3 regions of the Methylocella silvestris BL2 genome follow, and region 2 is predicted to be linked to each of the others. Evidence: predicted binding sites of a transcription regulator. Region 2 holds the regulator's gene; each other region holds the start of a gene.
The links. Region 2 encodes LexA, which represses DNA repair genes until DNA is damaged. Its sites were predicted from a motif close to TGTTCNNNNTGTGTTCNG; they were not measured.
Positions count from the first base shown of each region.

Region 1 (10,289 bases), 2.1 Mb from region 2:
GGCCGGACTGTCGAGGCCGAGGCCGCCCATGGGACGGTGACGCGCCACTATCGCGAACACCAGAAAGGCAAGGAGACCTCGACCAATTCGATCGCCTCGATCTTCGCCTGGACGCGCGGCCTGTCGCATCGAGCCAAGCTTGACGACAATCCGGAACTCGCGGCCTTCGCGCAGACGCTCGAGAAGGTCTGCGTCAAGACCGTCGAATCGGGCTTCATGACGAAGGATCTCGCCCTGCTCGTCGGCGCCGATCAAAGATGGCTTTCGACCACCGGCTTCCTCGACAAGGTTGACGAGAATTTGCGCAAGGCGATGTCTGCGCCCAAAGCGTGAGTCTGGCCGCTCCGGAATCGCGCCTTCCATCGCAGAGGCAATGGCCCGCTCGCCTATCGTCGCGCGGAGGAGCGAGGGGGGAATAACTCAAGGCGGCGGCGTGACTTAGATTGAACAAGCGCGCCGCGATATGTATAAGGCAGCCATTCATCACGACGGAGGCTTTCCGGTGGCTGCCGATATGGTCGATGACGGCTATACGCCTTCCGAATCAGAGACGTTCATGAATGAACGCCAACGCGATTATTTTCGCCGCAAATTGCTCGCCTGGAAGGAAGACATCCTGCGCGAGAGCCGCGAAACCCTGGTCGCGCTGCAAACCGAAAACGAGAATCATCCCGACGTCGCCGACCGCGCGTCGTCGGAAACGGATCGCGCCATCGAACTTCGCGCGCGCGACCGCCAGCGCAAGCTCATCGCCAAGATCGAATCGGCGTTGGGACGGCTCGACGACGGCACTTATGGCTATTGCGAGGAAACCGGCGAGCCGATCAGTCTGAAGCGCCTCGACGCAAGGCCGATCGCGACGCTGTCGGTGGAGGCGCAGGAGCGCCACGAGAAGCGCGAGCGAGTCTATCGCGACGGATAGCGAAATCCACGCCGATTGCGCGCTGACGCGCAAGAAACGGCAAAGTCAGAAATTTTGAGCGGGAATGTCGGCGCCTGCGATGCTTCAGACGCCGCCCGACCCACGCCCCAGCAGCTTGGCCAGCTCTTCCTCAAGCGAATCGTCCGCAGGCGTCGCGGCGAAGCTTTTCACAAGGTTGACGCGTTTTTCGGCAGGCGGCGGTGGAACGTCGATCGGATTGTCGGTTTCCGCCCGCCTCGTCGAAACATTGGCCTCAGCTAGCGGCGTCCCCACGAGATCCGGAAGCCGGGGCGGCGCAATCAGCGGCGCCTCTTCGGGCTGCTCCAGAGCGGCGGCGACGGCCGCGACGAAGTCGAACGGCTCGCTCGCCCGCGCAGGCGCCGCCGGCGTGATCGGCGGCGCGGGTTGTTTGGCGCCCGCCTCGACGACGTCGCGCCGCGGCTGCCGATCGCTGCCTTGCAAAGGCTCAGTCGCCGACGCTGGATCGGCGCCCTGCCCGATTTGCGGCATATCCGCCTCGGCCGGCCCGGCCGGCTTGGCGGGCTGCGCGCCCTCGATGGCGCCGACAAGGGTCGTTTGCTCGGAAACCGGCGGCTCCGTTGGCGGCGTCTGCGCCGGCGCGCCCGCCGGCGGATTGATCTGCCGCGCAAGCGTCTCGGCAAGCTGGCGCGGCGGCGGCGGGCGCAGGAAAGGCGTCGCCAGCGAGGCGCGCTGGAAGGAATTCGGCGCCGCGCCCTCAGAAGAGCGCAGAGGTGGATCGGCGCGAAGCAGCGGTTCGCGCGGCGGCCTCGGCGCAACGGCTGCGGCCGGCGCCGGGCGGCGCGCCAGCGAAAAAGCCGGCGTCCGCGCCGCCGGCGCGAGGCCGGGTTCGCTCAAGGGCGCGCCCGCCTCATTCGCCGCAGCGGCGGCTGGAAGCTCGGCGCCGCTCGTTGCAGCCGCCGGCGCGGCGATTGGCGAGAGCGGAGCCTTCCACGCCGGCGGCTGATTCGCCGTCCGCGCCGCGACGGTTTCGGTATCGGGCTGCCACGCCGGGGCCGGCGCGGCGCCCGACCCGAATGGGGCCGCGACGGGCGTCAGAGCGGGCTCTTTTTCGCGCAAGTCCTTTTCGCGCGGCTCCTTCTCGCGATGCCGCTCGCGCGCCTCGGCTCGGATGATCTCCGATTCGATGACAAGGTCGTTGGGGCCGCCGATCATCAAGAGATGCTCGACGTTGTCGCGTCTGATGATGACGAGCTGGCGCTGACGGTCGAGGTCGAAGGCGTCGACGACGCCGAGCCGGGGCAGCCGCGTCCGCCCGCCGCCCGGCGCCCTGACCCGCCGGCCGAAGGCGAGCCGGATCGCGAACAGAACCAGCGCGCCGGCCAGAAGGAGGGCGACCGCCGCCGCAATGAAGGTAAGCGGCTTGTTTTCCAAGATTTTGTCGATAAGGCCCTGCATCGGCTCGGCTCGCTGGGGAAAAATCTGCGCCAATGGGATCGTGATTCGTTCGATCGCGGGCGAGCAACAAAAGATGGCGCACACAATAGAAAATGCGCTCCCGCCAATCAAGGCGCACTGTCGCCGCGCGTCAGAAAAGCAGCATATTCAACTATTTTATGTCGTGGCCCTGGGGCCTGCGCGTAATGCGGGCGCGATCGGCCGCGATTTCGAGCCCAGCGCCGCTGAATGACATTTGCGCGCGACGCGTTTATTGAGAAAATTGACGGCGCAACCCTAGCGCCGGGCGAGTCGGCCAAACGACAGGGCCGGACGCGCGCGGCGCGCGAGGATTAAACATGATGATCGATCATCGGGGCGCCTTCGGCAGGACGGGCCGCGCCGGGCGCCCGGCGTTGATCCTTGCGCTTGTGATCCTCATTGGCGGCGCGGCCGCGCTGGTCCTGCTCGCGCCGCCGCAGACCGCCGCCATGATCGCCACAGCCGCGCTTGCGCTGTTCGCCGCGATCGGCGTCTTCGCCGCCTTCGCCCTCTCGGCTGGCCTGCTTCGGGTCGCGGGGCGGGAGGCCGGCGGCGACGATTTGCCAAAACGGATCTGCGACGAAAATCCGGACGGGCTGATCGCGACCCAGGCGAACGGCGGGATCCTTTACGCCAACCCCGCCTACCGGGCATTTTGCGCCTCTTCCAGCCTCGCCGAATTGCGCCCGGTCGAGCGGCTCATTGGCGGCGGATCGCCGGAGGCGTCCGAGGCGGTCTACAGGCTCGCGCAGGCCGCGCGCGAGGGCCGCGCCCACGTCGAGGAGACGCGCCTTAAGCCTTCGGCCGGCGGCGCAGCGGGGTGGCGGCGAATCGAGACGCGCCCGCTCCAATTTCCAGGGGCAAAGCGCGCGACCCTCTGGACCGTCGCAGACATCACGCGCGACCGCGAGCGGCAGGAGGCCGCCTTCCAGGAGCTCCGCCGCGCGATCGATTGTCTCGACAATGCTCCCGCAGGTTTTTTCTCCTGCCGCGGGGACGGGACGGTCGACTATGTCAATGCGACGCTGGCCGCCTGGCTTGACTATGATCTGGCGGAGATTGGCTCCGGCGGACTGACGCTCGGCGCCTTTCTTTCCGGCGATGCGGCCCAGCGAGTCGCCGCGCTTGCCGGGGCGCCGGGCGAGGTAAAAACCCAAATTCTCGATCTCGAGCTCAAACGGCGCGGCGGCCAAACTCTGCCCGTCCGCCTCATTCATCGCGTCACTTTCGACGCCGATGGCGCGGCCGGCCCCTCTCACAGTCTGGCGCTGGATCGCGCCGGCATCGCGGAGCGGTCCGACGATCCGCGCCGCGCCGAAACGTGGTTTCCGCGGCTTTTCGAGGCGACGCCGATCGCCATCGCCCTGCTCGATGGGCAGGGTCGCATCGTTCGCTCGAACGCCGCTTTCGCGCGCGTCATGCCCGACGCCGCTAAGCCGACGGACGGCGCGGAGCGCGGCGCCATCTACGCGGGAGTCGCCGCACGGGATCGCGCCGCGCTGGAATTGGCCCTCGCCGCCGCCGCCAAAGCGCGGCGCGACATCGCGCCCGTCGACGTCGCGCTGGCCGGCGAAGGCGACCGCTCGGCGCGCCTGTTCATTTCCGCCTCGGAAGAGGGAGACGGCTCGGGCGCAGCCATTTTCGCCCTCGACACCACGGAGCAGCGCGCGCTGCAGAGCAATTTCGCGCAGTCGCAGAAGATGCAGGCGATCGGTCAGCTCGCCGGCGGCGTCGCCCATGATTTCAACAATGTCTTGACGGCCATCATCGGCTTCTCCGATCTCTTGCTCGCCAATCATCGTCCGACCGACCCCTCCTTCCGCGACATCATGCAGATCAAGCAGAACGCCATCCGCGCCGCCGGACTGGTGCGTCAGCTGCTCGCCTTTTCCCGCCGCCAGACGCTACGGCCGCAGGTGCTGCAACTCGGCGACGTTCTGTCCGAATTGCAAATGCTGATGCGCCGCCTCGTCGGCGAAAAGATCCATCTCGAATTGCGCCACGGACGCGATCTCTGGCTGATCCGGGCCGATCTCAACCAGTTCGAGCAAGTGATCGTCAATCTCATCGTCAACGCCCGCGACGCCATGCCGGACGGCGGCGAAATTCTCCTGAAAACCCGCAATGTCGCGCCACATGAATGCGATGGCTTCGAGGAGAAATCGCTGCCTGCCGCCGATTATGTCGCGATCGAGGTCGAGGACTGCGGCCATGGCGTCCCGCCCGAGGTGAGGGACAAGATCTTCGAGCCGTTCTTCACCACCAAAGAAGTCGGCAAGGGAACAGGCCTTGGCCTCGCCATGGTCTATGGCATCGTCAAGCAGACCGGCGGGTTTGTGTTCTGCTCGAGCCCGCCCGGAAAGGGCGCGACCTTCACCGTGCTGCTGCCCCGCTATATTCCCGAGGCGGCCGAGACCGAGGCCCCTGCACCGGCCGAGCGGGGGAAGCCGGCGGCGGACCTCACCGGACGCGGCGTTATCCTGCTGGTCGAGGATGAGGAGGCCGTGCGCGCCTTTGCGGCGCGGGCGCTCGCCTCGCGCGGCTATAGCGTGCTGCAAGCCGGCTCCGGGATCGAGGCGCTCGAGGTCGTCGACCGCAATCCCGGCAAGATCGACCTCGTCGTCTCGGATGTGGTCATGCCCGAAATGGACGGGCCGACCATGTTCGGCGAATTGCGCAAGCGCGGCGTCAAGGCGAAGGTGATTTTCGTGTCCGGCTATGCCGAGGAGGCCTTTTCGAAAAACCTGCCGGAAGGGGAGGATTTCGCCTTCCTGCCAAAGCCCTTCTCGCTGAAGCAGCTGATCGAGGCGGTGAAGGGAACGGCGGCGGCGAGCTGAACCGCGCCGCCGCGCCGCCGGCCTTTCGTGCCGAAGCCTTTTCGACGGCCTACTCTATGCCCGCCGCCCGGGCGCGCGAATTATAGGCGTCGCGAAAGCGCTTTTCGATCGCCGCCTTGTCGGTTTCGGCCTCCGTCGCCATGGCGAAGGCGCCGCGCACGAGCGAGGCCTCCTCGACCGTCAGCACGATCGGCCCGGCCATGAAAGCGGCGTTCGGAAGCGCGTGCAGGATCGCCTGCTTGTTGGGATGCGAGGCGACCTCGACAAGCTGGTCCGCGACTGGGTCGCGGTCGACGCAGACATAGGGGCCGATCACTTCGATCTTGCGGCCGTCGGAGGTTTCTCTGATGAATGTCGCTTGCATCTTCGCCTCACAGTCCTTTCACTTTACGATCACTTCTGTCGCAACGCCTGGGTCCGATCGCAGGACGCCGCCGCGTTGCGAAAGAATCCGTCTTAATCCACGCCTGCCGCGAGCGCCGCGATGACGCTGCCGCCAACCGTCTCCATCGCGCCGAGCTCGGCTATCTTGTCGAGGCAGCGCTGCGCCCGCGCTTTCTCGTTGCGGCGCAAATGGATGAAGGCCAGCGCTTTCAAGGTATAGAGCGCGAAATGGCCCGGTCCGTTGACGTTGCTTGCAATGTCGCCGCGCCGCCACGCCGTCCAATCCGGGTCGATCCCGGCCTGGCGCGCCGCCTCGGCAAGGCCCGCCCGCGCGATCGCCAGCGATTCGTCGAGATTGCCCTGATAGGTATGGATCTTATACAGGCAGAGATAGGTCGGCAGGGCGTCAGGGCGCAGCTCGAGCGCGGCGCGGAAGGCGAGATCGGCCGCCGCCCGGTCTCGACGGTACAGCGCGACGCCGCGTTGCAGCATCGCATTGACCTCGGGAAGGACCTCGCCGAAATCGACAAGATCGTCCATCCGGACGAGATTGTCCGTTTCCTGCCGCATCGAGTGTCGCGTCTCCGACATGCCTTGCGCCGCCGCCGGGAAAGAGGGCCGCGCTCCCTTCGCCGCAGCAAGAGCCGTGCCCGCCCTCGCCGGCGGCGCTGCCCCATTGGCGCTGCGGCGCCGCATATTAACCATCCGTGATTTTTTTCGGCGGCTGCGGGGCGCATCCGATTCGCGCCGATTTCGTCCTTTCTCCCGTCACGCGCGCTTTGTCGCGCCCGCGCCGGTTGCAGGCTCCTCTAAGGCCGCTTCGCGCGGCGGTATTGACTGAAAATTGTGCGCCGAGAATAGAACATAAAAAGAACTTGCGAGTGAGAACAAACCAGATACATTTATCAGCAACGCGGCTCGCCAAGCCGATTGCATTGCACATTTCGCCAAGCCTGTGTCAGAAGGATCAATCCAATGAGCCAAGCCAAACTTCGCCTTGTTGAAGGAACATCCGTGGACAAGACCAAGGCCCTCGACGCCGCCCTGTCGCAGATCGAACGCGCCTTCGGCAAAGGCTCGATCATGCGGCTCGGCAAGAATCAGAAGGTCGTCGAGATCGAGACGGTGCCGACCGGCTCGCTCGGCCTCGACGTCGCGCTTGGCGTCGGCGGCCTGCCGCGCGGACGCGTCGTCGAGATCTATGGTCCGGAATCTTCCGGCAAGACGACGTTGACCTTGCATGTCATCGCCGAAGCCCAGAAAAAGGGCGGCGTCTGCGCCTTCATCGACGCCGAACATGCGCTCGACACGATTTACGCGCGCAAACTCGGCGTCAATCTGGAAGATCTCCTCGTCTCGCAGCCCGACACCGGCGAACAGGCGCTCGAAATTACCGACACTCTGGTGCGCTCGGGCGCGGTCGACGTGTTGGTGATCGATTCCGTCGCCGCTCTGACCCCGCGCGCCGAGATCGAGGGCGAGATGGGCGACAGCCAGCCGGGCCTGCAGGCGCGCCTGATGAGTCAGGCGCTGCGCAAGCTCACGGCCTCGATCTCGCGCTCGAACACCATGGTGATCTTCATCAATCAGATCCGCATGAAGATCGGCGTGATGTATGGCAGCCCCGAGACGACGACGGGCGGCAACGCGCTCAAATTCTACGCCTCGGTGCGGCTCGACATCCGCCGCATCGGCTCGATCAAGGACCATGAGGAAGTGATCGGCAATCAGACCCGGGTCAAGGTCGTCAAGAACAAGGTCGCGCCGCCCTTCAAGCAGGTCGAATTCGACATTATGTATGGCGAAGGCATCTCGAAAATCGGCGAATTGATCGATCTCGGCGTAAAAGCAGGCGTCGTCGAGAAGTCGGGCGCGTGGTTCTCCTATGACAGCCAGCGGCTGGGTCAAGGCCGCGAGAATTCAAAGGCCTTCTTGAAGGCGCATCCCGAGATCGCCGACAAGATCGAACTGGCGATCCGCGAGAATGCGGGGATGATCGCCGACAAGATCCTTGATGTCGGCGAGGAGGAAGCCGAGGATTGAGGCGATCGAGCGAGTCGGCGCGCTCGCTGATCGTCGGGCGCTGACCCGAGCGATCCCGCTGCCTCGAAGCCGCGCGCGTGACGCGCCCGCGCGCTTGCGTTTTGACTTCGCGCCACGCATTTTGCGTTGACACATGATTAAAGGCGCGGCGCGGAAAAAACGCGGCCTTCAAACGGAATAGCGAATGAACGGCGTTAACGAAATACGGGCGGGTTTCCTCGATTACTTCAAGAAGAACGGCCATGAGATCGTGGCGTCTTCGCCGCTCGTGCCGCGCAATGACCCCACCCTAATGTTCACCAACGCCGGGATGGTCCAGTTCAAGAATGTCTTCACCGGCCTCGAAAAGCGCCCCTATACGCGCGCCGCGAGCGCGCAGAAATGCGTCCGCGCCGGCGGCAAGCACAATGATCTCGACAATGTCGGCTATACTGCAAGGCACCACACCTTCTTCGAGATGCTCGGCAATTTCTCCTTCGGCGATTACTTCAAGCCGCTGGCGATCGAGCTGGCCTGGAAGCTGATCACGCAGGAATTCGGTCTGCCGAAAGATCGTCTCCTCGTCACCGTCTATCATACCGACGACGAAGCCTTTGATTTATGGAAGAAAATCGCCGGCTTTCCCGATTCGAAGATCATCCGCATCGCCTCTTCCGATAATTTCTGGGCGATGGGCGACACCGGCCCCTGCGGCCCCTGCTCCGAAATTTTTTATGACCAGGGCGAAAGGCTGAAGGGCGGCCCGCCCGGCAGCCCCGACGAGGATGGCGACCGGTTCCTCGAATTCTGGAACCTCGTCTTCATGCAGTTCGAACAGCTCGGGCCAGGCGAACGGATCGATCTGCCGCGCCCCTCGATCGATACCGGCATGGGGCTCGAGCGCATCGCCGCGCTGCTGCAGGGCGTCACGTCGAATTATGACATCGACCTCATGCGCGCGCTGATCGTGGCGATCGCCGCGGCGACCGGCGTCGATCCCGACGGGCCGCAGAAGGCCAGCCATCGCGTCATCGCCGACCATTTGCGCGCCTGCGCCTTCCTCATTGCCGATGGAGTGACCCCCTCCAACGAAGGCCGCGGTTATGTGCTGCGCCGCATCATGCGCCGCGCCATGCGCCACGCGCAGCTGCTTAGCGCGCGCGAGCCATTGATGTGGCGGCTCGTCCCCGTGCTCTCGCGCGAGATGGGGCAGGCCTATCCCGAGCTGATCCGCGCCGAGTCGCTGATCGTCGAGACCCTGCGGCTCGAAGAGGCCCGCTTCATCGACACGCTGGCGCGCGGCCTCTCGATCCTCGACGAAGCCGTGCGCGACTTACCCGAGGGCGCCCCCCTGCCGGGGCAGGTGGCGTTCAAGCTCTATGATACCTATGGTTTTCCGCTCGACCTGACGCAGGACGCGCTGCGGGCGCGTTCGCTCGCCGTAGACGTGGACGGCTTCAATACCGCGATGGAGCGTCAGCGCGCCGACGCGCGCAGGGCTTGGGCCGGCTCCGGCGAGGCTGCGACCGAAACCCTCTGGTTCGCGATCAAGGACGAGGCGGGCGCGACAGATTTCCTCGGCTATGAAGCCGAACAAGCGGAAGGCGTCGTCGCCGCGCTCGTCAAGGACGGCAAGCCGGTCGAACGCCTCAACAAGGGCGAGACCGGAGCCATTATCCTCAACCAAACGCCGTTCTATGCCGAATCAGGGGGACAGGTCGGCGACACGGGCGTGATGAGCGCCGCCGGGGTTCGCTTCCGCGTCACAGACACCAAGAAGAAGCTTGGCGATCTGTTCGTGCATGAGGGAATCGTCGAGGAAGGCGAGATCACGCCCGGCCTCGCGCTCGAACTGTCGGTCGATCACGCGCGCCGCTCGGCGATCCGGGCCAATCATTCGGCGACCCATCTCCTGCATGAATCGCTGCGGCTCGTGCTCGGAGATCACGTCGCGCAAAAAGGCTCGCTCGTCGCCGACGACCGTCTGCGGTTTGACTTCACCCATCTGAAGCCGATCTCGCCGGAAGAGCTCACGCGCGTCGAGGACATCGCCAATCGCGCGGTCACCGACAATGCGCCCGTCGTCACCCGGCTGATGGCGGTCGACGAGGCGATCGCCTCCGGCGCGCGCGCTTTGTTCGGCGAGAAATATGGCGACGAGGTCCGCGTCGTAACGATGGGCTATGCGCAGGACCGCGAGGACAGCGGAGACGGCGGCGCCAACAGGGCCTTTTCCGTCGAGCTCTGCGGCGGCACCCATGTTGCGCGCACGGGCGACATCGGCCTTATTGCGATCACGTCGGAATCGGCCGTCGCCGCCGGCGTGCGGCGCATCGAGGCGAAGACGGCGGCCGCGGCGCGGCGCCATCTCAACGCGCGCTCCGACAAGCTTGAGCACATCGCCGTCCTGCTCAAATCCTCCGAGGACGACGCCGAAAAACGATTGGCCGCTCTCCTGGAGGAGCGGCGCAAGCTCGATCGCGAGCTGGCCGATGCGCGCAAGAAACTGGCCATGGGCGGCGGCGAAAAAGCCGCGGCCGAGGCGCAAGAAATCGGGGGCGTTAAATTTTTTGGCCGCGCCGTTTCGGGCGTCGATCTGAAGGATCTGAAATCGCTCGCCGACGAGGCCAAACAGACGGTTGGTTCGGGCGTCGTCGCCATCGCCG
Region 1 covers NC_011666.1:3,868,255-3,878,543, reverse strand. Annotated here, with positions in the region: gene MSIL_RS17930 (NADP-dependent isocitrate dehydrogenase) at 1-333, shown strand, start outside; gene dksA (RNA polymerase-binding protein DksA) at 515-922, shown strand; gene MSIL_RS20395 (flagellar biosynthetic protein FliO) at 1,007-2,335, opposite strand; gene MSIL_RS17915 (hypothetical protein) at 2,310-2,591, shown strand; gene cckA (cell cycle histidine kinase CckA) at 2,698-5,217, shown strand; gene MSIL_RS17905 (hypothetical protein) at 5,267-5,581, opposite strand; gene MSIL_RS17900 (hypothetical protein) at 5,674-6,171, opposite strand; gene recA (recombinase RecA) at 6,577-7,644, shown strand; gene alaS (alanine--tRNA ligase) at 7,829-10,289, shown strand, end outside.
Region 1: recA (recombinase RecA) is a predicted target of LexA. The motif match lies at 6,460-6,477, and genes of this name have one in related genera.

Region 2 (10,289 bases):
TTCGCGGAGGAAGCGTTCTCGCTATCGATCAACGGGCGCTTCGCCTTTGACACGAAGCTGCTGCGCTTCACCTATTCCTCCATGACGACCCCGCGCGAGACCTATGATTATGATCTTGCGACGCGCGCGCGAATCCTGCGCAAGCGCCAGATCATCCCCTCAGGCTTCGATCCCGCGGATTATGTGACGCGCCGCCTTTATGCGCCGGCGCCGGATGGCGAGAGCGTTCCCGTCTCGATCGTCCATCGGCGCGATCTCGACCTTGGCCGCGGCGCACCGCTGCTGCTCTATGGCTATGGCGCCTATGGCTATGCGACGCCGGCCTCTTTCAGCGCCAGCCGGCTGGCGCTGATCGACCGCGGCTTCATCTTCGCGATCGCCCATATCCGAGGCGGCACGGACAAGGGCTGGCGCTGGTACACCAGCGGCAAGCTGGACAACAAGCCGAACAGCTTTTCTGATTTTATCGCCGCGGCGCGCCATCTGATCGCCTTCGGATTGACGGGCGAGCGCCGCATCGTCATCCAGGGCGGCAGCGCCGGCGGGATGCTGATGGGCGCTGTCGCCAATCTCGCGCCGGAATTGTTCGCCGGCGTGATCGCGGACGTGCCCTTCGTCGATGTGCTGAACACGATTCTCGACGCCGAATTGCCGCTGACCCCGCCCGAATGGCTGGAATGGGGCGATCCGATCCGCGACGAGGCCGCGTTTCACAAGATCCGGTCTTATTCGCCCTATGACAATGTTGCGGCCAAAGCCTATCCGCCGATTCTCGCGCTTGGCGGCCTGACCGATCCGAGGGTCACCTATTGGGAGCCCCTGAAGTGGATTTCGCGCCTGCGCGCCACAATGACCGGGGGCGGGCCCGTCCTTTGCAAAACCAATATGGGGGCCGGCCATGGCGGCGCGCCCGGACGGTTCGACAGGCTTGAGGAGGCCGCGCTCCAATATGCCTTCGCGATCGCCTGCGTCAAAGGCGCTTTCGAGCGCCGCGGCGAGGATGGCGGAGCCGCTCGGTCAGGCTGACATGGATACGCGCAGGAGGCTGGGCTCACGCCTCGCCGCGCGCCTGCGCATCCATAAAACTCTTGAGCTCCGCCATGGAGTTGAAGCGATAGGCGCCGCGTTTCGAGCGCGCCTCGATCGATCCGTCCGAGAACATCACATAGGTGGTGCCCTCGGATTCATAGCGGCCAAGCACGACGGGCGGATCTTTACGCGGCATATCCGGGCGCAGCGGCTCGCTGGCGCCCGCGAAAACCTGTTCGGGCGCAGGATGCGGCGAGTCTTGCCGCATGTCCTCCGGGCCGGCCAGGGGCGGCGCGACGGAGGTCTGCGCGCCGGTCGAACCTTGCGGCGCGAGATCGTTGAGGCCGACGGCCCGCGGCAAATGAAACGAGAGCGGCGGCGCGCGGCGGCGCGGCGGAAGCTCCGCGCCGACCGATGGCGGGGGCTTTACGAGGGGCTCGGCGGCGGGCAGTTCAGCGGCCGCTCTTTGGCCGGCCTCGGCCCCAAGCGTTTCAAGACGCTTGCCCTTGATGGTCTCGGCGACAACCCGCCTGATGTCCTCGATTGAGGCTTGAGCGCCCGGCTCCAGGCCTGCCGCCCATGGCTCGGGCGCGGCTGGCGCCGGTTGGCGGACCGCAGGCGGCGCAAGGGTGGCCGGGGCGCTGGCTGGGCCTGGGATGACGAGGGTCACATGTTCGTCATCGACGCGCGTTTGCGCCGACGTCAAATCCGCGACGGCGCTTTCCGCCGCGGGCGCCTCCTTTGCGGTGGCCTGCGCCACGAGATCTTCCGGGACCTCGGCAACGGCCGCGGGCGTCGCCGCAACGGCCCGCTTGCCCTGAGCCTTAAGCACGGCGCGAAGCCGCGACAGGCTGTGCAGAATTAACGCCAGCGCCATGGTGATCAGGCCGCCCGAGAGGGCCGACGCGCCGCCGATCACGCTGGCCCAGCCGCGCTCGACATTGATGATGCCGTAGCCGAAGGAAATCGAGGCCGCGCCGCAGACCGCAAGGAGGAGGCCGGCGGCGAAAATCAAATAGCTCATTTTTTTGTTCCAGGCGCCGCGTTCATTTCATTGGAGGCGCCGCGCTCAAACTTGGCTTTGCCCGCAAAACGCGGTCGAAATCGAGACTTGATCAGGGTAGCGGCAAAATATTAGCACGCAAACCTTGCGGCCTCGCCGGCAAAAGCGATCCTTTGTCCGTCTCGGGCGTTGCGCGGGCGCACGGCGATCCCGCCCGGCGGCGGCGAATGCGGTTGCTGCAAAGCTTTGAGCCGTCTAGTTAGATGCCATGCGGCCGACCGGACCGCCTCCCGCGACTGCATGCCTTTAATGAGGAGAAACCCATGTCGTTCACCCTGCCAGAACTTCCCTATGCCTATGAGGCGCTCCAGCCCTATATGTCCAAGGAGACGCTCGAATATCACCACGACAAGCATCATCAGGCTTATGTAACCAACGGCAACAATTTGCTCAAGGACAGCGGCCTCGAAGGCAAGTCGCTGGAGGATATCGTCAAGGAGTCGTTCGGCAAGAACGCCGGCCTCTTCAACAACGCGGCGCAGCACTACAATCATTTGCATTTCTGGAACTGGCTGAAGCCGAATGGCGGCGGCGCAATTCCGGGCGAGCTGGAAAAGGCCATCATCGATAGCCTCGGCTCGGTCGAAAAAGCCAAGGCCGATCTCATTCAGGCGGGCGTCACGCAATTCGGCTCCGGCTGGGCCTGGCTCGCCGTCAAGGATGGCAAGATCATCGTCAGCAAATCCGCCAACGGCGAGAACCCGCTGGTTCAGGGCGCGACGCCGATCCTCGGCGTCGACGTTTGGGAGCATTCCTATTACATCGACTATCGTAACCGTCGGCCGGACTATCTGAAGGCCTTCGTCGACAATCTCATCAATTGGGAATACGCCGCCGAGCTTTACGCCAAGGCGACCGCCTAAGCCGCGCTTGTTCGGTCAAAAGCGGGGCTGGCGCCGCGCCGCCAGCCCCGAATATGACGCAGCGCCCGCCATTCAGGCGTTGAGGGTTTCCGGCTCGGAATCCTTGGCGCTGCGGGGCTTGGCCGGCTTGCCCTTGACGGCGACGCGCTGATCCAAAACATAGATGGCGCTTGCCTGCGGCCCCATTGGCCCGTCTCCCGTCGCGCGCGTGACTTCGACAAGGACGCCGATTTCCAACGCGTCGAAATCGCCCCGCATCACGCAATTGCGCGCGAAATAAAGATCGGGGCCGCCGCGCACTTCGATGAAGCCATGGTCCTGCTCGCGAAACAGGCGCGCGACGACGCCGGTCTCCGGCGCGTTTTCGTGCCGGCGCACATTGTCCTTGGCGAGTTCCGAGAGTTGCTCCAGACGGCGCTCGGCGACGTCGAAGACGCGATTGACCAGCGCCGCCTGCTCCCCCTTCCGCTTGGCCTCGGCCTTGGCGACGATCATCGGCCGGCCAGGAACCTCGACTTCGACGCACAGGGAGAGCGGCGGTATCGTATTCTTCGTCGCGCCATGCGCGGCGCCCGCCACGACCCGGCAGCCCGTGATGCGCGAAAAGGCGCTCTCAAGACGCCGCGCGCGATCCTCGATGAGCTTTGCGAGCGCATCGGAATGCTGGATGTCGCGAAATACGATCTGCAGCGGTCGATCCATGCGTTTCTCCTCTTGATCGGACGACGCCGCATGGCGAACGAGCTTCGCCGAGCGGCGGCGAGAGTTAGTAACCTACGGCGAAGCTGAAAGTTCCGTCAATGAATTCGCGCAATCGCAAAGCGAAGCCGCGACGATAAATTTCGCCTGCGAACGTTATGCTGGGTTGCGGAACGCAGAGAGAACAGATATGGTCTGTTCACCGTTTGTGCGGGTGAGCGATTCAGGCGCTTTCTGTGGGCGTATCTTGTCTTTCGAGCAAGTTTTTCGGAGGCTAGATCCTATTGCAGCCCGCTCGTTTGCAGCCAAGCCCTTCTCGGGCGCGCCTTTGCGCCCCGCCATCCCGCTCGACGATCATGCGAGAAAGTGGACGCCGATGCTGACCAAGAAGCAAAGCGAGCTTCTGCGCTTCATTAACGAGCGCATGAAGGAAACCGGCGTGCCTCCTTCCTTCGATGAAATGAAGGACGCGCTCGACCTCCGGTCCAAGTCGGGCATTCACCGGCTGATCATCGCGCTTGAAGAGCGGGGCTTCATCCGGCGCTTGCCGAACCGGGCGCGCGCGCTCGAGGTCTTGCGCATGCCGGGCGCCTCGGCGGCCGACGCCGGCCGGGGGCGCAAATTCGAGCCGAGCGTGATCGAGGGACATCTTGGCCGCGTCCGCCCGATGCCGGCGGCGCGCGACGATGAGGATGGCGCGCGCGCCATGGTGGCGATCCCGGTGATGGGCCGGATCGCCGCCGGTACGCCGATCAGCGCGCTTCAGACCCGCAGCCATACGCTCAATCTGCCGCCGGAAATGCTGTCGCAAGGCGAGCATTATGCGCTCGAAGTTCGCGGCGATTCGATGATCGACGCCGGCATCTTTGACGCCGATACGGTGCTGATCCGCAAGCAGGACACCGCCGAGACAGGCGACATCGTCGTCGCGCTGATCGACGATGAGGAGGCGACCCTCAAGCGCCTGCGCCGCCGCGGCGCCTCGATCGCGCTCGAAGCCGCCAATCCGGCCTATGAAACGCGCATTTTCGGACCCGACCGCGTGCGAATCCAGGGCAAACTGGTCGGATTGATCCGACGCTATTGATGACGCCGGCGCTCCCCTGCAAGAGCGCCGGGTCCCGGCCTTATTCGATGGGAGATCCATCGTCGCCGTCGTCGGGCTGGCGCGAGGCCGCGCCCTCCTCCTGCGCCGGAACGGATGGATCGGCGTCGGCCAGCCTAAATTGCGGCGCGGGGGCGGCCGGAGCGCGGCCCCATGTGCGGCGCGGAGCGGGCGACCAGGGTCGATCTTCTTCGAGTGATCGCGCCGCGGCGCGCGTCAGTCCCGCCGGCGTCATCGCCAGTGTGACGGCGCCGGTCTTTTTCAACGCATCGCGGTCGAGAACAATCTGCGCCGCGCATCCTTTCGGAGCGAACAGCGGCGTGACGATAATGTCGGCGCGCAGGCAATCCTCGGCGAAAGCGGCGCGGTCGACGACAAGCGACAGGGTGCGGCCGTCGGCAAGACGTCCGACGCAGGCCGCCTTGTCGCATGCGCTTTTTCGAACCGCCGCGGCCGCCGGGCGCCCGTCCGCGTCGGCGCGCAGCCATTGTTCGGCGGCAAAGAGGTTCGGCCGCGCCGCGAGCACCGCCAATCGGCCGTCTTCGCCGCGATAGGCCGCCGCCTCGCCGCCGGGGGCGACAGCGACGTCGAATTTTGGCCCCGAGGCCGCGCCAAAGAGACCAATGGCGAGGAGCGGCAGGGCGATCGCGCGGAACAGGAGCGTGCGCCACAGAGTCATGCACAGGACGGCGAGCGTCAGGAAGGCGAGCGAGAATGGCGCGAAGGCGGGCAGATGGATGCTGGCGCCGGGCAGCTGACCGACCTGGCGCGCGGCCCACATCACGCCGTCGACGCCGAAGCCGAGATAGCGCCAGACCCAGGGATCGAGGCCGATTGGATAAAGCAGCGTCCCGAGCAGCGCCCCCGGCACGGCGAAGACTTCGATCACTGTCAGCGTCAAAGGATTGCCGATCAGCACATAGGGGCTGAGCTCGTGGAAATTATAGGCCATGAAGGAGGCCGTCGCGGCGGTGGCGCAAAAGGTCGCGAACAGAAGCCCGCCCGGACCCTGGCTGAGGCGCGCCCGGACCGAGGTCCAGAACAGCCGCGCGCCCTCGCCGGCGACGGGCTTCGAGCGCAGGATCGGCGCCTCCTCCCGCTCGGCGCTCGCGGCGGCCATGCGCCCCTCATACACCGCGACGAGGGCGGCGACGGCGGCAAAGGAGAGCTGGAAGCTCGCGCCCATGATCGCCTCGGGCTCGGCCAAAATGACGAATAGCGCGGCGAAGGCGAGGTTGCGCATGGTCAGCGCTTGGCGGTCGGCCAGCACCGCGCCGAGCATGATCAGCGTCATGATCAGGGCGCGCTCGGTGCCGACGCGCGAACCGGTGGAGACGTCGTAGATCACAGCGCCAAGCATGGCGAGCGCGGCCGACCATTTCTTGATCGGATAGCGCAGCGCCAGCGAAGGGCTGAGCGAGAGCGCCCGCCTGAAGCCAATGAAAAAGATCGCCGCGACCAGCGTCATCTGCACGCCGGAGATGGTGATGATGTGGAAGATGCCCGCCTCGCGGATCACCTCCTTGGCGTTTTCGGACAGAAGATCGCGCTTGCCGGTGACCATCGCAGCGGCGATCGCCCCCGCGTCGCCGCCGATGACGGCATCGATGCGGCGCAACAGAGCGTTGCGGCCGCGGTCTAACGCCATCGCAGCGCCGAGGGAAAAACCCGCCGGCTCCGGCGCGGCCAGGGTTTCGATCCGGCCAAGCGCGTTGCCGACGCCGCCTAACCGCGCAAACCAGGCGTCCCTGGCGAAATCATAGCCGCCGGGGAGACTCGCGCGCGAAGGCGGCAACAGGCGCGCCTTGAGTTTTATGTAGGTTCCCGCCTCGAACGGCGGCGCGCGGCGGACCGAAAGCCGCACGCGATAGGGCGTCGCCTCGGCCGCGAGCCCCTCGATCGCGCGCACGCGCAATACGAACCGCGCCCCGGAGCGGCGGAAATCCATCTGCTCCACAAAACCTTCGACGACGCCGATCGTCGTGCGCTGGATCACCGGCGCCGCGACCCGCGTCGATCGCCACGCGGCGGAAAACTCTCCCGCGAAAAAAGCGGCCGCAGCGCAAATCGCCAGAAAGGCGGCGCGCCGCTCCCGAGCGACAAAGGCCAGGCCCGAAAGGACGCCCGTCAGCGCGGCGAGAAGCCACATCGACGGCTCGCGGTCCGCGCTCAAATAGGAGACGACTCCGGCCCCGGCGGCGACCGGCAGCCAGAGGAACATGCGGCGCTGCGCGCATTCGGTCTCGAAGGCGGCGGCGAAAGCGAGCCGCAGCCGCGCCAAAGGGGCAAGCAGCGCCGGCGACACTCCGCCGGCCCGCCCCGCGCCGCCGTCCGCCAACGCCGTATCGAGCGGCCTCGCCAATCCGTTTGCCCCATCGCTCGGCCCGTCGCTTGACGGGGCCAGCCGAAATCGCCCGCGCGGGCGGCCGCTCCAAGGCCTATTCTTTCGCCCATTCTATGTTACACGAGCCGCCGACGGGCAAAAGGTCCGGCGCCGCTTCAGCCGGAATTATTGTCGCCGGAAAGGGCGGCGGCGGGCCGTCTTCTCGCGGAAAGAATGCAGGCGGCGGGGAGCCGCCTATCAGGAGTGGAAATCGAGCCTATGTCCGACGCGCCCGTCACCCGTTTCGCGCCCTCGCCGACCGGCTTTTTGCATATCGGCGGCGCGCGCACCGCACTGTTCAACTGGCTTTACGCGCGCCACGCCGGCGGCCGCATGCTGCTGCGCATCGAGGACACCGATCGCGAGCGCTCGACACAGGAGGCGATCGACGCGCTCATCGACGGGCTGAAATGGCTCGGGCTCGATTGGGACGGCGACGTCGTCTATCAGTTCCAGCGCGCCGCGCGCCATCGCGAGGTCGCCGAGAGCCTGATCGCTTCGGGCGGCGCCTATTATTGCTATACGACGCCGGAAGAGCTCGCCGCCATGCGCGAGGCCGCCCGCGCCGAAGGGCGGCCGCCCCGCTACGACGGACGCTGGCGCGATCGCCCGGCCTCCGACGTCCCGCCCGGCGTCAAGCCCGTGGTCCGGCTGCGGGCGCCGCTCGATGGCGAGACTTTGATCGACGACAAGGTGCAGGGCCGCGTCACCTTCGCCAATAAGGATCTCGACGATTTCGTGCTGCTGCGCTCGGACGGCGCGCCGACCTACATGCTCGCCGTCGTCGTCGACGACCACGACATGGGCGTGACGCAGATCATCCGCGGCGACGATCATCTGACCAACGCCGCGCGGCAGATGCAGATTTACGCCGCCCTTGGCTGGAGCGCGCCGGCCATGGCGCATATTCCGCTGATCCATGGCGCGGACGGCGCGAAGCTCTCGAAGCGGCATGGCGCCCTCGGGATCGACGCCTATCGCGCCATGGGCTTCCTGCCGCCCGCCCTGCGCAATTATCTCGTGCGGCTCGGATGGAGCCAGGGCGACCGCGAGTTCTTTACGACCGAAGAGATGATCGAGGCGTTCGATCTCGCCCATGTCGGCCGCTCGCCCGCCCGTTTCGACTTCGCCAAGCTCGAAAATATGAACGGCCATTATTTGCGCGCGACGCCGGACGCAGAGCTCGCCGCAAGCCTTGAAGAGACGCTTCCCTTTCTGCCCGGCGGAGCGGATCTGCAGCGCGCACTCGATGACGACAAAAGGGCGAAGCTGCTGGCCGCCATGCCCGGTCTGAAGGAGCGCGCAAAAACCCTGATCGAACTCCTCGACGGCGCGGCGTTCCTGTTCGCGACGCGGCCGCTACAGCTCGACGCCAAGGCGGCCGAAATTCTGGCGGCGGGCGGGCGCGCCCATATCGCCGGCGTGCTGCCCTTGTTCAGGGCGCTCGACGATTGGTCGGCGGCCTCGACCGAAGCCGCCGTGCGCGATTACGCCAGCGCGACGAAGCTGAAGCTTGGCCAAGTCGCCCAGCCATTACGCGCGGCTTTAACCGGGCGCTCGACCTCTCCCGGCATCTTCGACGTGCTCGCGGTGCTCGGCCGCGAGGAAAGCCTCGGCCGCCTCGAAGATCAGGCGGCGTGACCGGGCGCTCGTTGCTGGATTGGTTCTTGCTTTGGGCCACAACAATTGGCGACGAGAGGCGCGGACCGGACGCGTGGCGACTTTCTGGGCGAGACGCCCGAAAACAGGCTTCGACGACAAAGCCGGCGTCACAAAATGAAATCAGGTTGGAGACGCTGGACAGAGTCCGGCGGCGTTTAAAGCCCGGGGCGAGGCAATCGATGATGTCGCAAAAAGTTAAACGCCGTGCAGATGTGACGGGCCACTAATACTCTTCGGTGCGGCGCCGCGCCGGCGCTTGAACGCAAGCTTGGCATAGGATAGGAAACGACACGGCGTAAATTAGAGGTTGTTTAAGCCCGTCGCCAAAAAATCTGCTGAATGAAAGATTCGGCGAGGTTAGCACCCCTATTGCAGAAGGCAGCCTTCATGAGCGCGACCACTGGGTCTTTTAGCATTGATAGCACGACAGTCGAAATGCCGGTCAAGACTGGATCGATTGGCCCGGCGGTGGTGGATATCGGTAAGCTCTACGCCAAGACCGGAATGTTTACTTACGATCCTGGCTTCACATCGACGGCCAGCTGCGAATCCGAAATCACCTATATCGATGGCGACGAGGGCGTTCTGCTCTACCGCGGCTATCCGATCGCCCAGATCGCCGAAGGCGGCGACTTCCTCGAAACCTGCTACCTGCTGCTCTACGGCGAGCTGCCGACGCCGACGCAAAAGCGCGATTTCGACTACCGCATTACCCGCCACACCATGGTTCACGAGCAGATGGCCCGGTTCTTCCAGGGCTTCCGCCGCGACGCGCATCCGATGGCAGTCATGGTCGCGAGCGTCGGGGCGCTCTCGGCCTTCTATCATGATTCGACCGACATCTCGGACCCGAGGCAGCGCATGGTCGCCTCGATGCGGCTGATCGCCAAGATGCCGACCCTCGCCGCCATGGCGTATAAATATACCATCGGCCAGCCCTTCGTTTATCCGAAGAACGACCTCGATTACGCCTCGAACTTCCTGCGCATGTGCTTCGCCGTGCCAACCGAGGAGTTCAAGGTCCGGCCGACGCTTTCCCGCGCGCTCGACAAGATCTTTATCCTGCACGCCGACCATGAGCAGAACGCTTCGACTTCGACGGTGCGGCTCGCCGGATCTTCCGGCGCGAATCCTTTCGCCTGCATCGCCGCCGGCGTCGCCTGCCTGTGGGGCCCCGCCCATGGCGGCGCCAATGAAGCGGCCCTCAAGATGCTGACGGAAATCGGCTCGGTCGACAATATTCCGAAGTTCATCGCCAGGGCCAAGGACAAAAACGATCCGTTCCGCCTGATGGGCTTTGGGCATCGCGTCTACAAAAACTACGATCCGCGCGCCAAGATCATGCAGGAGACCTGCCATGAGGTCTTGAACGAACTTGGCGTCAAGGACGATCCGCTGCTCGCCGTCGCGATCGAGCTGGAGCGCATCGCGCTCAGCGACGAATATTTCATCGAAAAGAAGCTCTATCCGAATATCGACTTTTAT
Region 2 covers NC_011666.1:1,812,037-1,822,325, forward strand. Annotated here, with positions in the region: gene MSIL_RS08530 (S9 family peptidase) at 1-1,026, shown strand, start outside; gene MSIL_RS20115 (hypothetical protein) at 1,052-2,053, opposite strand; gene MSIL_RS08540 (superoxide dismutase) at 2,356-2,955, shown strand; gene MSIL_RS08545 (HPF/RaiA family ribosome-associated protein) at 3,028-3,657, opposite strand; gene lexA (transcriptional repressor LexA) at 4,031-4,741, shown strand; gene MSIL_RS08555 (ComEC/Rec2 family competence protein) at 4,782-7,121, opposite strand; gene gltX (glutamate--tRNA ligase) at 7,362-8,783, shown strand; gene gltA (citrate synthase) at 9,192-10,289, shown strand, end outside.

Region 3 (10,289 bases), 660 kb from region 2:
GGCGCGGCGATCTGCGCGCCGATGGTGCGCAGCGCGTCGGGCGCGTCCGCATAGGCGCCGTGGCCGATGAATATATCAGCCTCCCGGCTCAGATCATAAACCCTGACGCCGAGCGTCTCGAGCGCCGATCGGTCGGCCGGGTTCTTCGGATCGAGCGCGCCGAGGCGCGGCCGATCACTGGTCAGCGTGCGCGAGAGCGACAAGGCGCGATCATTGGCTGCAACGAGCACGAAGATGTGCGACGCGTCGAGGCGGCTGATCTGCTGGCGGAAAACATTCAGATCGATGTCGGGAGCGGCCAGCATGATATCGCCCAGCTTGTCGTTCAGCCGCGCGCCGCCCGCGATAAAATCCTGGCGCAGCGCCTCCATGGTCAGCCAGGCCCCCATCGAATGGGCGAGGATGTGCACGCGCCCGACGTCGGGCGCATCCGTCAGCTGCCGGATCAGCTTCGCCAGCGCGTCCCGCGAGATCGTCGCATTCTCTTTCGCCGCGCCATAGTCGAGCAGATTATTCGTCGACGGCCAGGTGAACAGGACGGCGACGCCGCCAAAGCGGCCGTCCGCGACGATCTGCGCGAGCCGGAACCGCGACTCGTCATAGCTCGTGTTGAAGCCGTGCACATAAAGGAGAACGTCGCGGTTGGAGCCGATGCGCCCCGACAGATGCGTGGCGAGCGCGGCCGTAAAACCATCCTCGTCGAGCGCGCGGCGCGTCTGAAGCGCAAAATGACGCGCGGGATCGGGACTGCCGATGGAAGGGCGCTCCAATTGTCCGATCTGGTGATTGAGCGGCGCGCCGATCATCTGCAGCGAATAGCGCTCGTTTCCATCATTGCTGAGTTCGCTGGCGGGACCGCTTTCGCCCTTGCGCGTCGAGACGACAAACACCGAGGTCGGGCGCGGCCCGGCGCCCGCGCCGTCGAGATCCGTCATTCCGCCGCCGCAGCCCGCAAGCGCCAGCAGGCCGGCGATCAGCAGCGCCGGCCGGGCAAGGACGGAAATGGTTCGCGCCGCGCGCGTAAGCCGCATGTCTTCGCCTCGAAATTCGTCGCGCGCATCGATCACGATGGTTTTGGACCGGTCCAAAACCATGAAACGGGATCGACGCCAAATTTTAAAAGCATGATGTCGGCCCGAGAAGTCTGCAACTTTTCGGCATCACGCGTTAGCGCATCGGCCCCTTTCAACGCTGCGACGCTTACTGGAAGCTTAAAGGGCTGCGTCTTCTGAATGGCCCCCGATCGTGTCGGCAATGCGACGCGCGCTCGGCGAAGGCCGTTGGCGTATTGCGTCGGCGCGCTCCGTCAGCCTTGTCCGTGCGCCCAAAATCGCGCAAACCCGTCTGCACGGGCGCCGCGCCGCTTCGGGATCCAACCCCGCGAACATTCATGCGTATTCTTGTCACGGGCTTTGGCGGCTTTCCCGGCGCCCCGCGCAATCCGACCGAACGGATCATCGCCAATCTGGCCCGCCATCGGCCGCGTCTGGCGCGGGCCGGCCTCGAGCTTGATCTCAGCGTGCTCCCGGTCGTCTATGCCGAGATAGAGCCGCGCCTCGAGGCTTTGACGCGGGAGGCGGCGCCCGACGCAATTCTGCATTTTGGCCTCGCCAGCCGGCGAAGCAAGCTCTGCGTCGAGACGCGAGCCTTTAACCGCATCAGCCTCTTGCGGCCGGACGCCGCGGGAGCCTTTGCGCAAAGACGCCTTCTTCTCGCCGGCGGGAGTCAGACCGGCGTCGACGGCGTTCAGGTCCCAAGCGACGAAGGCCGGCGCGTCCCAAGCGGGGAGGGGCAAGCGCTGGCCGGTGGGAGCCAACCGCTCACAGGCAGGGATCAAATGGACCCGATCCGCGCCGGCAGGCCGCAATCTCCGAGGGGCGCCGCCCAAAGCTTAAAATCGAGCGCGCCCGCCGGCCTGATTGCCGCCAGACTTCGCCGCGGCGGGTTTCACGCCGCCGTTTCGATCGACGCCGGCGATTATGTCTGCAATCAAACCCTGTTTTTATCGTTGAGCTGCCATCCGAACGCGCTGGTCGGCTTTATCCATGTGCCGCCGCTCGCCTCGCTCCGGCCGCAGTCCTCGCTCGCCGCGCCGCGTCGGCTGCGTCGGGTCGACGAGGCAGACAGGCCAGGCAACACTCTGATCCGTGGCGGGGGGCGCCTCACTCTTGACGAGGCGGTGCGCGCCGCCGTCCTCGCCATTCTTGCGCTGATCCCGAAACTTCAATCGCGACGATTATCCCGCCGCTGAGCCCGCCGAATGAAGCGGAGACAGCGCCGGCGCCGGCGACTTGGCGAAGCGTAAACCGTGAAGCTCGCGGGAAGCTTGCCCTTTGCGAGAGTTCGCCGGAATCCGCCTTGACTCTTTTGTCTCAAGCGGGAATCTATTAGAACAAATAGCGAACATTCTGACCGTTGACTGGAGCAAGCCTTTGCTGCTGGAGCCCATGCCGCATGGCCCTGTGAAGCCGCCGACGCCGCTTGCCCATCGATCGGACCGGCTGGATTTTCTGCGCCAAAAAATCGGCTGCATCGAAAATAGCGCGCTTCCCGCAAGAAAAATCCGGTTTGGGGACAATTGCCGTCTCGACCGGGCGCTGCATGGGCTTGGCCGCGGCGTCCTGCACGAGATCGCCCCGGCTTCCGCCGGCGACGGCCCGGCCGCTTCAGGCTTCGCGCTCGCCCTTTGCGCCCGCTTCAAAGCGGAGGCCGCCCCCGGCCGCTCCGCCATCATATGGATCGTCGAGGATTTCGCCGGCCGCGAAGGGGGCGCCCCCTATGGCCCGGGGCTCGCCCTTTACGGCCTCGACCCCGCTTGCTTCATTCTGGTGCGCACGGCCAGCGCAAGGGACAGTCTCTGGACGATGGAGGAAGCCTTGAAATGCCGCGCCGCTGCGGCGGTGGTCGGCGAAATCTGGACGCTCGAAAAACTCTATGGCCTTCCCGTCTCGCGTCGTCTTGCTCTTGCGGCGCAGGCCGGCGGCGCCGGCGCCCTGCTGCTCGCCGCCGGCATGGCGGGCGGAGCCGGTCGGCTGTCGTCCTGCGCTCATACCCGCTTTGAGATTTCCGCCGCGCGCTCAGGCGGCGCGCCGCGCGGATCTCCATTGTCGGGGCTGCCGCTTCCAGCCCGGCAAGAACTGCCGCAGCCAGGCCTCGCCGCATGGTCGATCCGCATCCTCAAGGCGCGCGCGATAGGTCCCGCCAATGGCGCCGATCCTATCGCCATTCTCTGGGATCATGACGAGGGTTGTTTTCGCGATGCGTTTCCTCTCCGTTTTTCTGCCGACGCTTCCGACCGACCGGATCATCCGGCGCATGCGCGCGCAGGATCGCGGGGGATCAGCCGAGAAATCAAGGAAGGGATCAACTTCAGGCAAAGCGCCTGAGCCGCCGCGGGCGACGCTCGCCAAAATCAATGGCGCGCAAAAACTCGCCGCGATCGACGCGGAAGGGCGCCGTCTCGGCCTCAGGTCCGGCATGAATCTGGCCGATGCGCGCGCCATGCATCCGGCGCTGATCTGCGCCGAGGCGGATCCCGAAGGAGAGGCGCAGACGCTCGCCCATATCGTCGATTGGTGTCGTCGTTTCACCCCCCTGGCGGCTCTCGACGCGCCGGACGGGGTGATGCTCGACGTCAGCGGCGCGGCGCATCTTTTCGGCGGCGAGGCGAGTCTCCTGGCCGAAATCGAAGAAAGTCTTCGCCGCCAGGGCTTTTGCGCGCAAGGAGGGCTGGCTTCGACGCCTGAGGCGGCTTTCGCCCTGGCGCGCTATGGCGCGGCGGATTTTGCGGCGCGCATTTTGCCGCCGGCGCTCGATGCGGTGGAACTGGAGCGCCGCCTCGGAGGGTTGCCGCTCGCCGCCCTTCGGCTGGAGCCGGAAACGCTCAGCGCATTGGCGGAAGCGGGCTTGCGCCGGATCCGCGATGTGACGATGCGGCCGCGCGCGCCGATCGCCGCCCGCTGCGGCCTTGCTCTTTATGCGCGTCTCGACGGTTTGCTGGGTCGCGTTAAAACGCCAATATCGCCGCGCTTCGAAGCGCCCGCCTTCATGACTGAGCGGCGATTCCTCGACGGCCTTTGCCGGCGCGAGGACGTCGAGGCCTCGATCGCCGGGTTGGCGCAAGATCTTTGCGCGCTGCTCACGCGCCATGGCGAGGGCGCGCGGCGGCTCGAGGCGAGCCTCTTTCGCGTCGACGGCGAGGTCATGCATTTTACGGTTGGAACGATGCGGCCGCTGCGCGATCCGGCTCTCATCGCGCGGCTTTTTCACGAACGTTTTGAGGCCTTGAGTCTCGCCCAGGACGGCGAGGCCTTCGACGCCGGCTTCGGTTTTGACGTGATCCGCCTTGCGGCGCTTGCGCTCGAACGCAAGGATCCCGAGCAGACAGGCTGGAGCGGCCAAGATCGCGCTGAAGATCGCGCGCAAGATCATGTGGAAGATCTCGCCGAACTCATCGACAGGCTCGGCGCGCGATTGGGCTTGCGGCGGGTGACGCGGCTTGCCTTCAATGGGACGCATGCGCCGGAATTCGCCGTGATCGCGGTTCCCGCCGCGCGCTATGACTATCATCATGTGAAGTCGGAATGGCCGCGTTTTGCGGCGTCGCCAGCTGGCGGCCAGGCGCATGAAGAGGCGAAGGGAGCAAGCCCTATGCCCGCCCGCCCCATCCGGCTGCTCGAGCGTCCGGAGCCGATCGAGGCCGTCGCCGCCGTGCCCGACGGACCGCCTTTGAGATTTCGCTGGCGGCGCGTGCTGCATGAGGTCGCGGCCTTCGAGGGCCCAGAGCGCATCGCGCCCGAATGGTGGCGGGGAACGACCGCGCTCACCCGCGATTATTTCCGCGCCGAGGATTGCGAGGGACGTCGATTCTGGCTGTTCCGCGAGGGCCTCTTCGACAGGGAGACGACCCGCCCGCGCTGGTTCATGCACGGGTTTTTTGCATGAGCCCGCGCTACGCCGAACTGGCGGCGACGACGAATTTCTCCTTTCTGCGCGGCGCCTCGCATCCCGAAGAACTCGTCGCCGCGGCGATGGCTCTCGGACTTGCCGGCCTGGGGATCGCCGACCGCAATTCGCTTGCCGGCGTCGTCCGCGCCCATCGTTTTTTGAAAGCCAATAAGAGCCCGTCCTTTCATCTCGCTATCGGCGCGCGGCTCGTTTTCTGCGACGGCGCGCCAGACATACTGAGCTACCCGCGCGACCGCGCCGCCTATGGACGCCTGACGCGGCTTTTGACTCGCGCCAACGCCCGCGCGCAAAAAGGCGTCTCCCTTCTGCGTTCAAGCGACCTCATCGAAGCGGCGCAGGGACAACAGCTTATCCTCATGCCGGAAACAACATGGGAAAAGGGCGACGAAACCAGGCGATCCAGGAAAATCCACGCCGAATTGCATGATAATAATCATTATAAAAATCCTGTCGATCTTTTGGACGACGCCCATGCGCTGGCTTTTGGCCAGGAAATGCCTCTCATCGAACAGTTGCGCGAGGCCTCGAACGGGCGCCTGTGGCTTGCCGCCAAAATGACCTATGGCGTTTCAATGCGGCGCGATCTTGCAAGCCGCATCGCGCTTTCAAGAAAAACGAACACACCCCTCATCGCTGTCAATGACGTCATCATGCATACGCCCGAGCGGCGCCCGCTGCAGGATGTGCTGAGCGCCATCCGCGCGGGACAAACGCTCGATCGCTTGGGGCTCGCCCTTGAAGCCAATGCCGAACGTCATATGAAAAGCGCGGCGGAGATGGCGCGGCTTTTTGCCGGCGCGCCTCAGGCGATGGAAGAGACGCTGCGCTTTCTCGACGGGCTGGACTTCAGCCTTGATGAATTGCGCGGCGACTATCCCGAGGAATTGCGCGAAGGATTTGAAACGCCGCAAGCCGCGCTCGCTTTTTTTGCGCGCGAAGGGGCGAAGTTCCGCTTTCCGGACGGCGTTCCTCCCTCGGTCGAGACGGCGATCGCGCATGAATTGAAGCTGGTCGAACAGCTTGATTACGCGCCCTATTTCCTGACCGTACACGATATTGTGCGCTTCGCCCGCACAGAGAAGATTCTATGCCAGGGCCGCGGCTCGGCGGCGAATTCGACGCTTTGCTATTGTCTTGGCGTGACCGAGGTCAATCCCGCCTTTCACAATCTCCTGTTCGAGCGTTTTATCTCGCCTGACCGCAATGAGCCGCCCGACATCGACGTCGATTTCGAGCATGAGCGGCGCGAACAGGTCATGCAATATATCTATGCGCGTTACGGCCGCGCCCGCGCCGCTTTGACGGCGAGCGTCATCACCTATCGCGCCCGCTCGGCGATCCGCGAAGTGGGCAAGGCGTTTGGCCTCTCGGACGACGTCGTCTCGGCCCTGTCCGCGACGATCTGGGGCGGGTCGTCGTCGAGCGTCGAAGCCGGGGAGGCCCAAAAGGCCGGCTTCGATCCGACCGAGGCGCGGCTGGCGCAGACGTTAAAGCTCGCCGAGGAGTTGATCGGTTTTCCGCGCCATCTGTCGCAGCATACGGGCGGCTTCGTCATCACGCGTTCGCGGCTCGACGAGGTGGTTCCGATCATGAACGCCGCGATGGAGGATCGCACCACCATCGAATGGGACAAGGACGATCTCGACGCGCTCGGCATTTTGAAGATCGACGTGCTGGCGCTCGGCATGCTGACCTGCCTGCGCAAGGGGTTTGACCTCATCAGGGAGCATTATGGCGAAGAGCTGACCATCGCGACCCTGCCGCCGGAACAGGGCGCCGTCTATGAGATGATCTCGCGCGCCGACACGATCGGCGTTTTCCAGATCGAGAGCCGGGCGCAGATGTCGATGCTGCCGCGGCTGCGGCCGAGAGAATTCTACGATCTCGTCATTGAGGTCGCGATCGTGCGGCCAGGCCCGATTCAGGGCGACATGGTGCATCCCTATCTGCGGCGGCGACAGGGATTGGAGCCTGTCTCCTATCCCTCGAAGCAGCTCGAAGAGGTGCTGGGCAAGACCCTTGGCGTGCCCCTGTTCCAGGAACAGGCGATGAAGATCGCCATCGTCGCCGCCGGCTTCACGCCCTCCGAGGCCGATCAATTGCGCCGGGCCATGGCGACGTTCAAACATGTCGGCACAATCGGCGCCTTCCGCGCCAAGATGATCGAAGGGATGGTCGCCCGGGACTATTCACGCGACTTCGCCGAGCGCTGCTTCAAGCAGATCGAAGGTTTCGGCTCTTATGGTTTTCCGGAAAGCCACGCCGCTTCCTTCGCGCTGCTTGTTTACGCTTCGGCCTGGATGAAATGCCGCTATCCCGACGCTTTCGCCTGCGCGCTTCTCAACGCTCAGCCGATGGGATTTTATGCGCCCGCGCAAATCCTGCGCGACGCGCGCGAACATGGCGTTGGAGTCGAAGAGGTCGACGTCAATTTTTCTCATTGGGATTCGACGCTGACGCCGGCGGCTGAACGTCGGCCGCCGCATCCCCGCCACGCCTCGATGCAGGGCGAGATTTTCGCGACTTGCGGGATCAGCCTGGGATTTCGTCAGATCAAAGGCTTTGCCGAACATGATGCAACCCAGCTCGTCGCCATGCGGGACAGGGGCTATGATTCCATTCGCGATCTCTGGCTGCGCGCGGGCCTGTCTCTTGCCGTCATGGAGTTGCTTGCCGGGGCCGACGCCTTCCGCTCGCTAGGGCTCGACCGGCGCGAGGCGCTCTGGGCCGTGCGCGGCCTGAACCGCGCGGGCGACAAGGATGATCTGCCCTTGCTCAAGGACCTTAGCTGGCGCGCGACCGAAGCCGAGGCAAAGCTCCCGCCGATGCTACTTGGCGAACATGTCGTCGAGGATTATCGCCGTCTCTCCCTCTCGTTGAAGGCGCATCCGGTCTCTTTTCTGCGCGAGAGGCTGACGCAAAAAAGGATCCTGCGCGCGGATGATTTGAAGAACCAGCCTGCGGGCTCCCGCATCACCGTGGCGGGTCTCGTTCTCGTGCGCCAGCGTCCGGGCACGGCGAGCGGCGTCATTTTCCTGACGATCGAGGATGAAACGGGAATCGCCAACGCCATTGTCTGGCCGAAAATTTTTGAGCGGCTGCGCCGGATCGTCATCGGCGCCCGCTTCCTCGCCGTGACCGGCCGCTTGCAGAAAGAATCCGACGTCATCCATGTGGTGATGGAGCGCGCGGAGGATCTCAGCCCGCTGCTGGCTCTCTTGTCGGATCATGGCGGCGCGGTTTCGTCCTTGGCCCGGGCGGATGAAGTCAGGCGGCCAAATCTTCGCGATTCCCGCGCCCCGCGCGAACCGGTCGCGCCCGCGCGGTCCAAGCCTGTAGAAACGCCGTCGCCCGCGCCGCCGCAAGAGGATTGGCGCCGCGTCCTGCCGAAGGGACGAAATTTCCATTAAGCCAAGATGAGCTTAGGCCGCATCGGTGCAACCCACGAAACATGATCGATTCAAAGTATTTGGAGCATGGCGGCGGTCGGAAAATCTTGCCGCTTTCAGCACCGCCCTAGATCAAATTTATAGAATTCTTTTAAAATCGATATGTTAAGTCATGTTCCGAAAAAGCTTGCCAGATTTTCCGGAACATTTTGGCGCAAGTCAGGAACAAAGGAATTCCGGGGGCCGCTTCGATTTTGAAATCTCTGCGCTTGTCTCAATCCTTGGTAACCGCGCCTTCAAGCCACAGCCTGACGAGTTACGGCCGCCTAGCGGCCTCTTCCCTGCGCTTTATGCACTTTTTTCATATTCTTCTTTTTGTGATAGGCGGTCTTCGTCACAATGGAGCTGTCGCCGCCGCTCGTGATCGTCGTGACGCTGGAGCTCGGAATGGGCGCCGCCTCCGCCGCGGCTAATCCGCCGAGGAAAAAAGCCGCCGTCAATACGGGTATGATTTTCTTCATGAAAGCAATCCTTCCCTGCACCGGAGTCTTTTTCTGCTCCGGCTGGGCCGAATTCTTTTCGCAAACGGACAAAAAGGAAATCAAATTTTCGCAGCGCGCCGATTTTTCCTTCGCCGCTAGACGCTGCGTCTCTGAACCATGCCCGCAGTCCCGATATGCCCCGCCCGTATTTCATCGCGGGCGAGGCGCGGCCAAACTCGGGGCAATCTGGAGCCGCCGAATCTGGCCCGTTTCGCGTTGACCGAATAATCTACCCAGCCGAAATCGGGCAGACGCGGGATCGGGAAATTCAGCGACAGCTTTCCCGCCCCGCATCCCGCTCAACACTCAGCGGTCGATCACTTCCCTGATTTTCGACGGATACAATTCGCAATCACCGCGATTTAAAGCCAGCGCCGGCCGCCGCTTGGCCCTTCAACCGGCGTCGACCGCCCCTTGATCATGCGCCACACAAATAAGACCAGGACGGCGCCGACGGTCGCGCCGATCAGTCCCGCCCCTTGATCCAACCGGTACCAGCCGATCGTCTGGCCAAGCCAGGTTGCGACGAAGGCGCCGGCGATTCCGAGCAAAACGGTCATGATGAAGCCGGAGGGATTATACGGTCCGGGCGACAAAAAACGGGCGATCAGGCCCGCGATGAATCCGATCAGGATGATATAAATAATTGACATGCCGCCCTCGCAATTCGCCTCAGCGCACTACCGCGCTTCGACTTCTGAATCCGGCGCGCTTCTCTTCGCCGGATCAGACCGCCAGCCGGGACGCGCGCAACACTGAGCCAAACTCCAAACCTCTGCTTAGGTTGCGGGCAATTTCATCTTTCAAGCCGGGCGATCAGGCTCGACGTATCCCATCGCGATCCGCCCATGGCCTGAACCTCGGCGTAGAACTGATCGATCAGCGCGGCCGTCGGGAGCCTTGCGCCATTGCGGCGCGCTTCCGCGAGGCAAATCGCGAGATCCTTGCGCATCCAGTCGACCGCAAAGCCGAAGTCGAACTTGCCCTCGGTCATCGTCTTGGAGCGGTTCTCCATCTGCCAGGATTGCGCGGCGCCCTTCGAGATGACCTCGACCACCGCCTGCGGATCGAGCCCCGCGCATTTTGCAAAATGCAATCCTTCCGCCAACGCCTCGACGAGGCCTGCGATGCAGATCTGATTGACCATTTTGGTGAGCTGGCCGGACCCCGCCGGACCCATCAGGCGGACAGCCTTGGCATAGGCTGCAACAATCGGCTCGACGCGGGCGTAATGTTCCCGATCGCCGCCGCACATGATCGACAGCGCGCCATTCTCGGCCCCTGCCTGGCCGCCCGAGACGGGCGCGTCGACAAATCCTTGCCCATTCGCCGCCGCGGCCGCATTCAATTCGCGCGCCACCTCGGCCGACGCCGTCGTGTGGTCGACGAA
Region 3 covers NC_011666.1:1,155,010-1,165,298, reverse strand. Annotated here, with positions in the region: gene MSIL_RS05540 (alpha/beta hydrolase) at 1-1,094, opposite strand, end outside; gene MSIL_RS05535 (pyroglutamyl-peptidase I) at 1,391-2,251, shown strand; gene MSIL_RS21870 (ImuA family protein) at 2,433-3,386, shown strand; gene MSIL_RS05525 (Y-family DNA polymerase) at 3,316-4,944, shown strand; gene MSIL_RS05520 (error-prone DNA polymerase) at 4,941-8,378, shown strand; gene MSIL_RS21205 (hypothetical protein) at 8,684-8,878, opposite strand; gene MSIL_RS05510 (GlsB/YeaQ/YmgE family stress response membrane protein) at 9,262-9,552, opposite strand; gene MSIL_RS05505 (NAD(P)-dependent oxidoreductase) at 9,696-10,289, opposite strand, start outside.
Region 3: MSIL_RS21870 (ImuA family protein) is a predicted target of LexA. The motif match lies at 2,389-2,406, and genes of this name have one in related genera.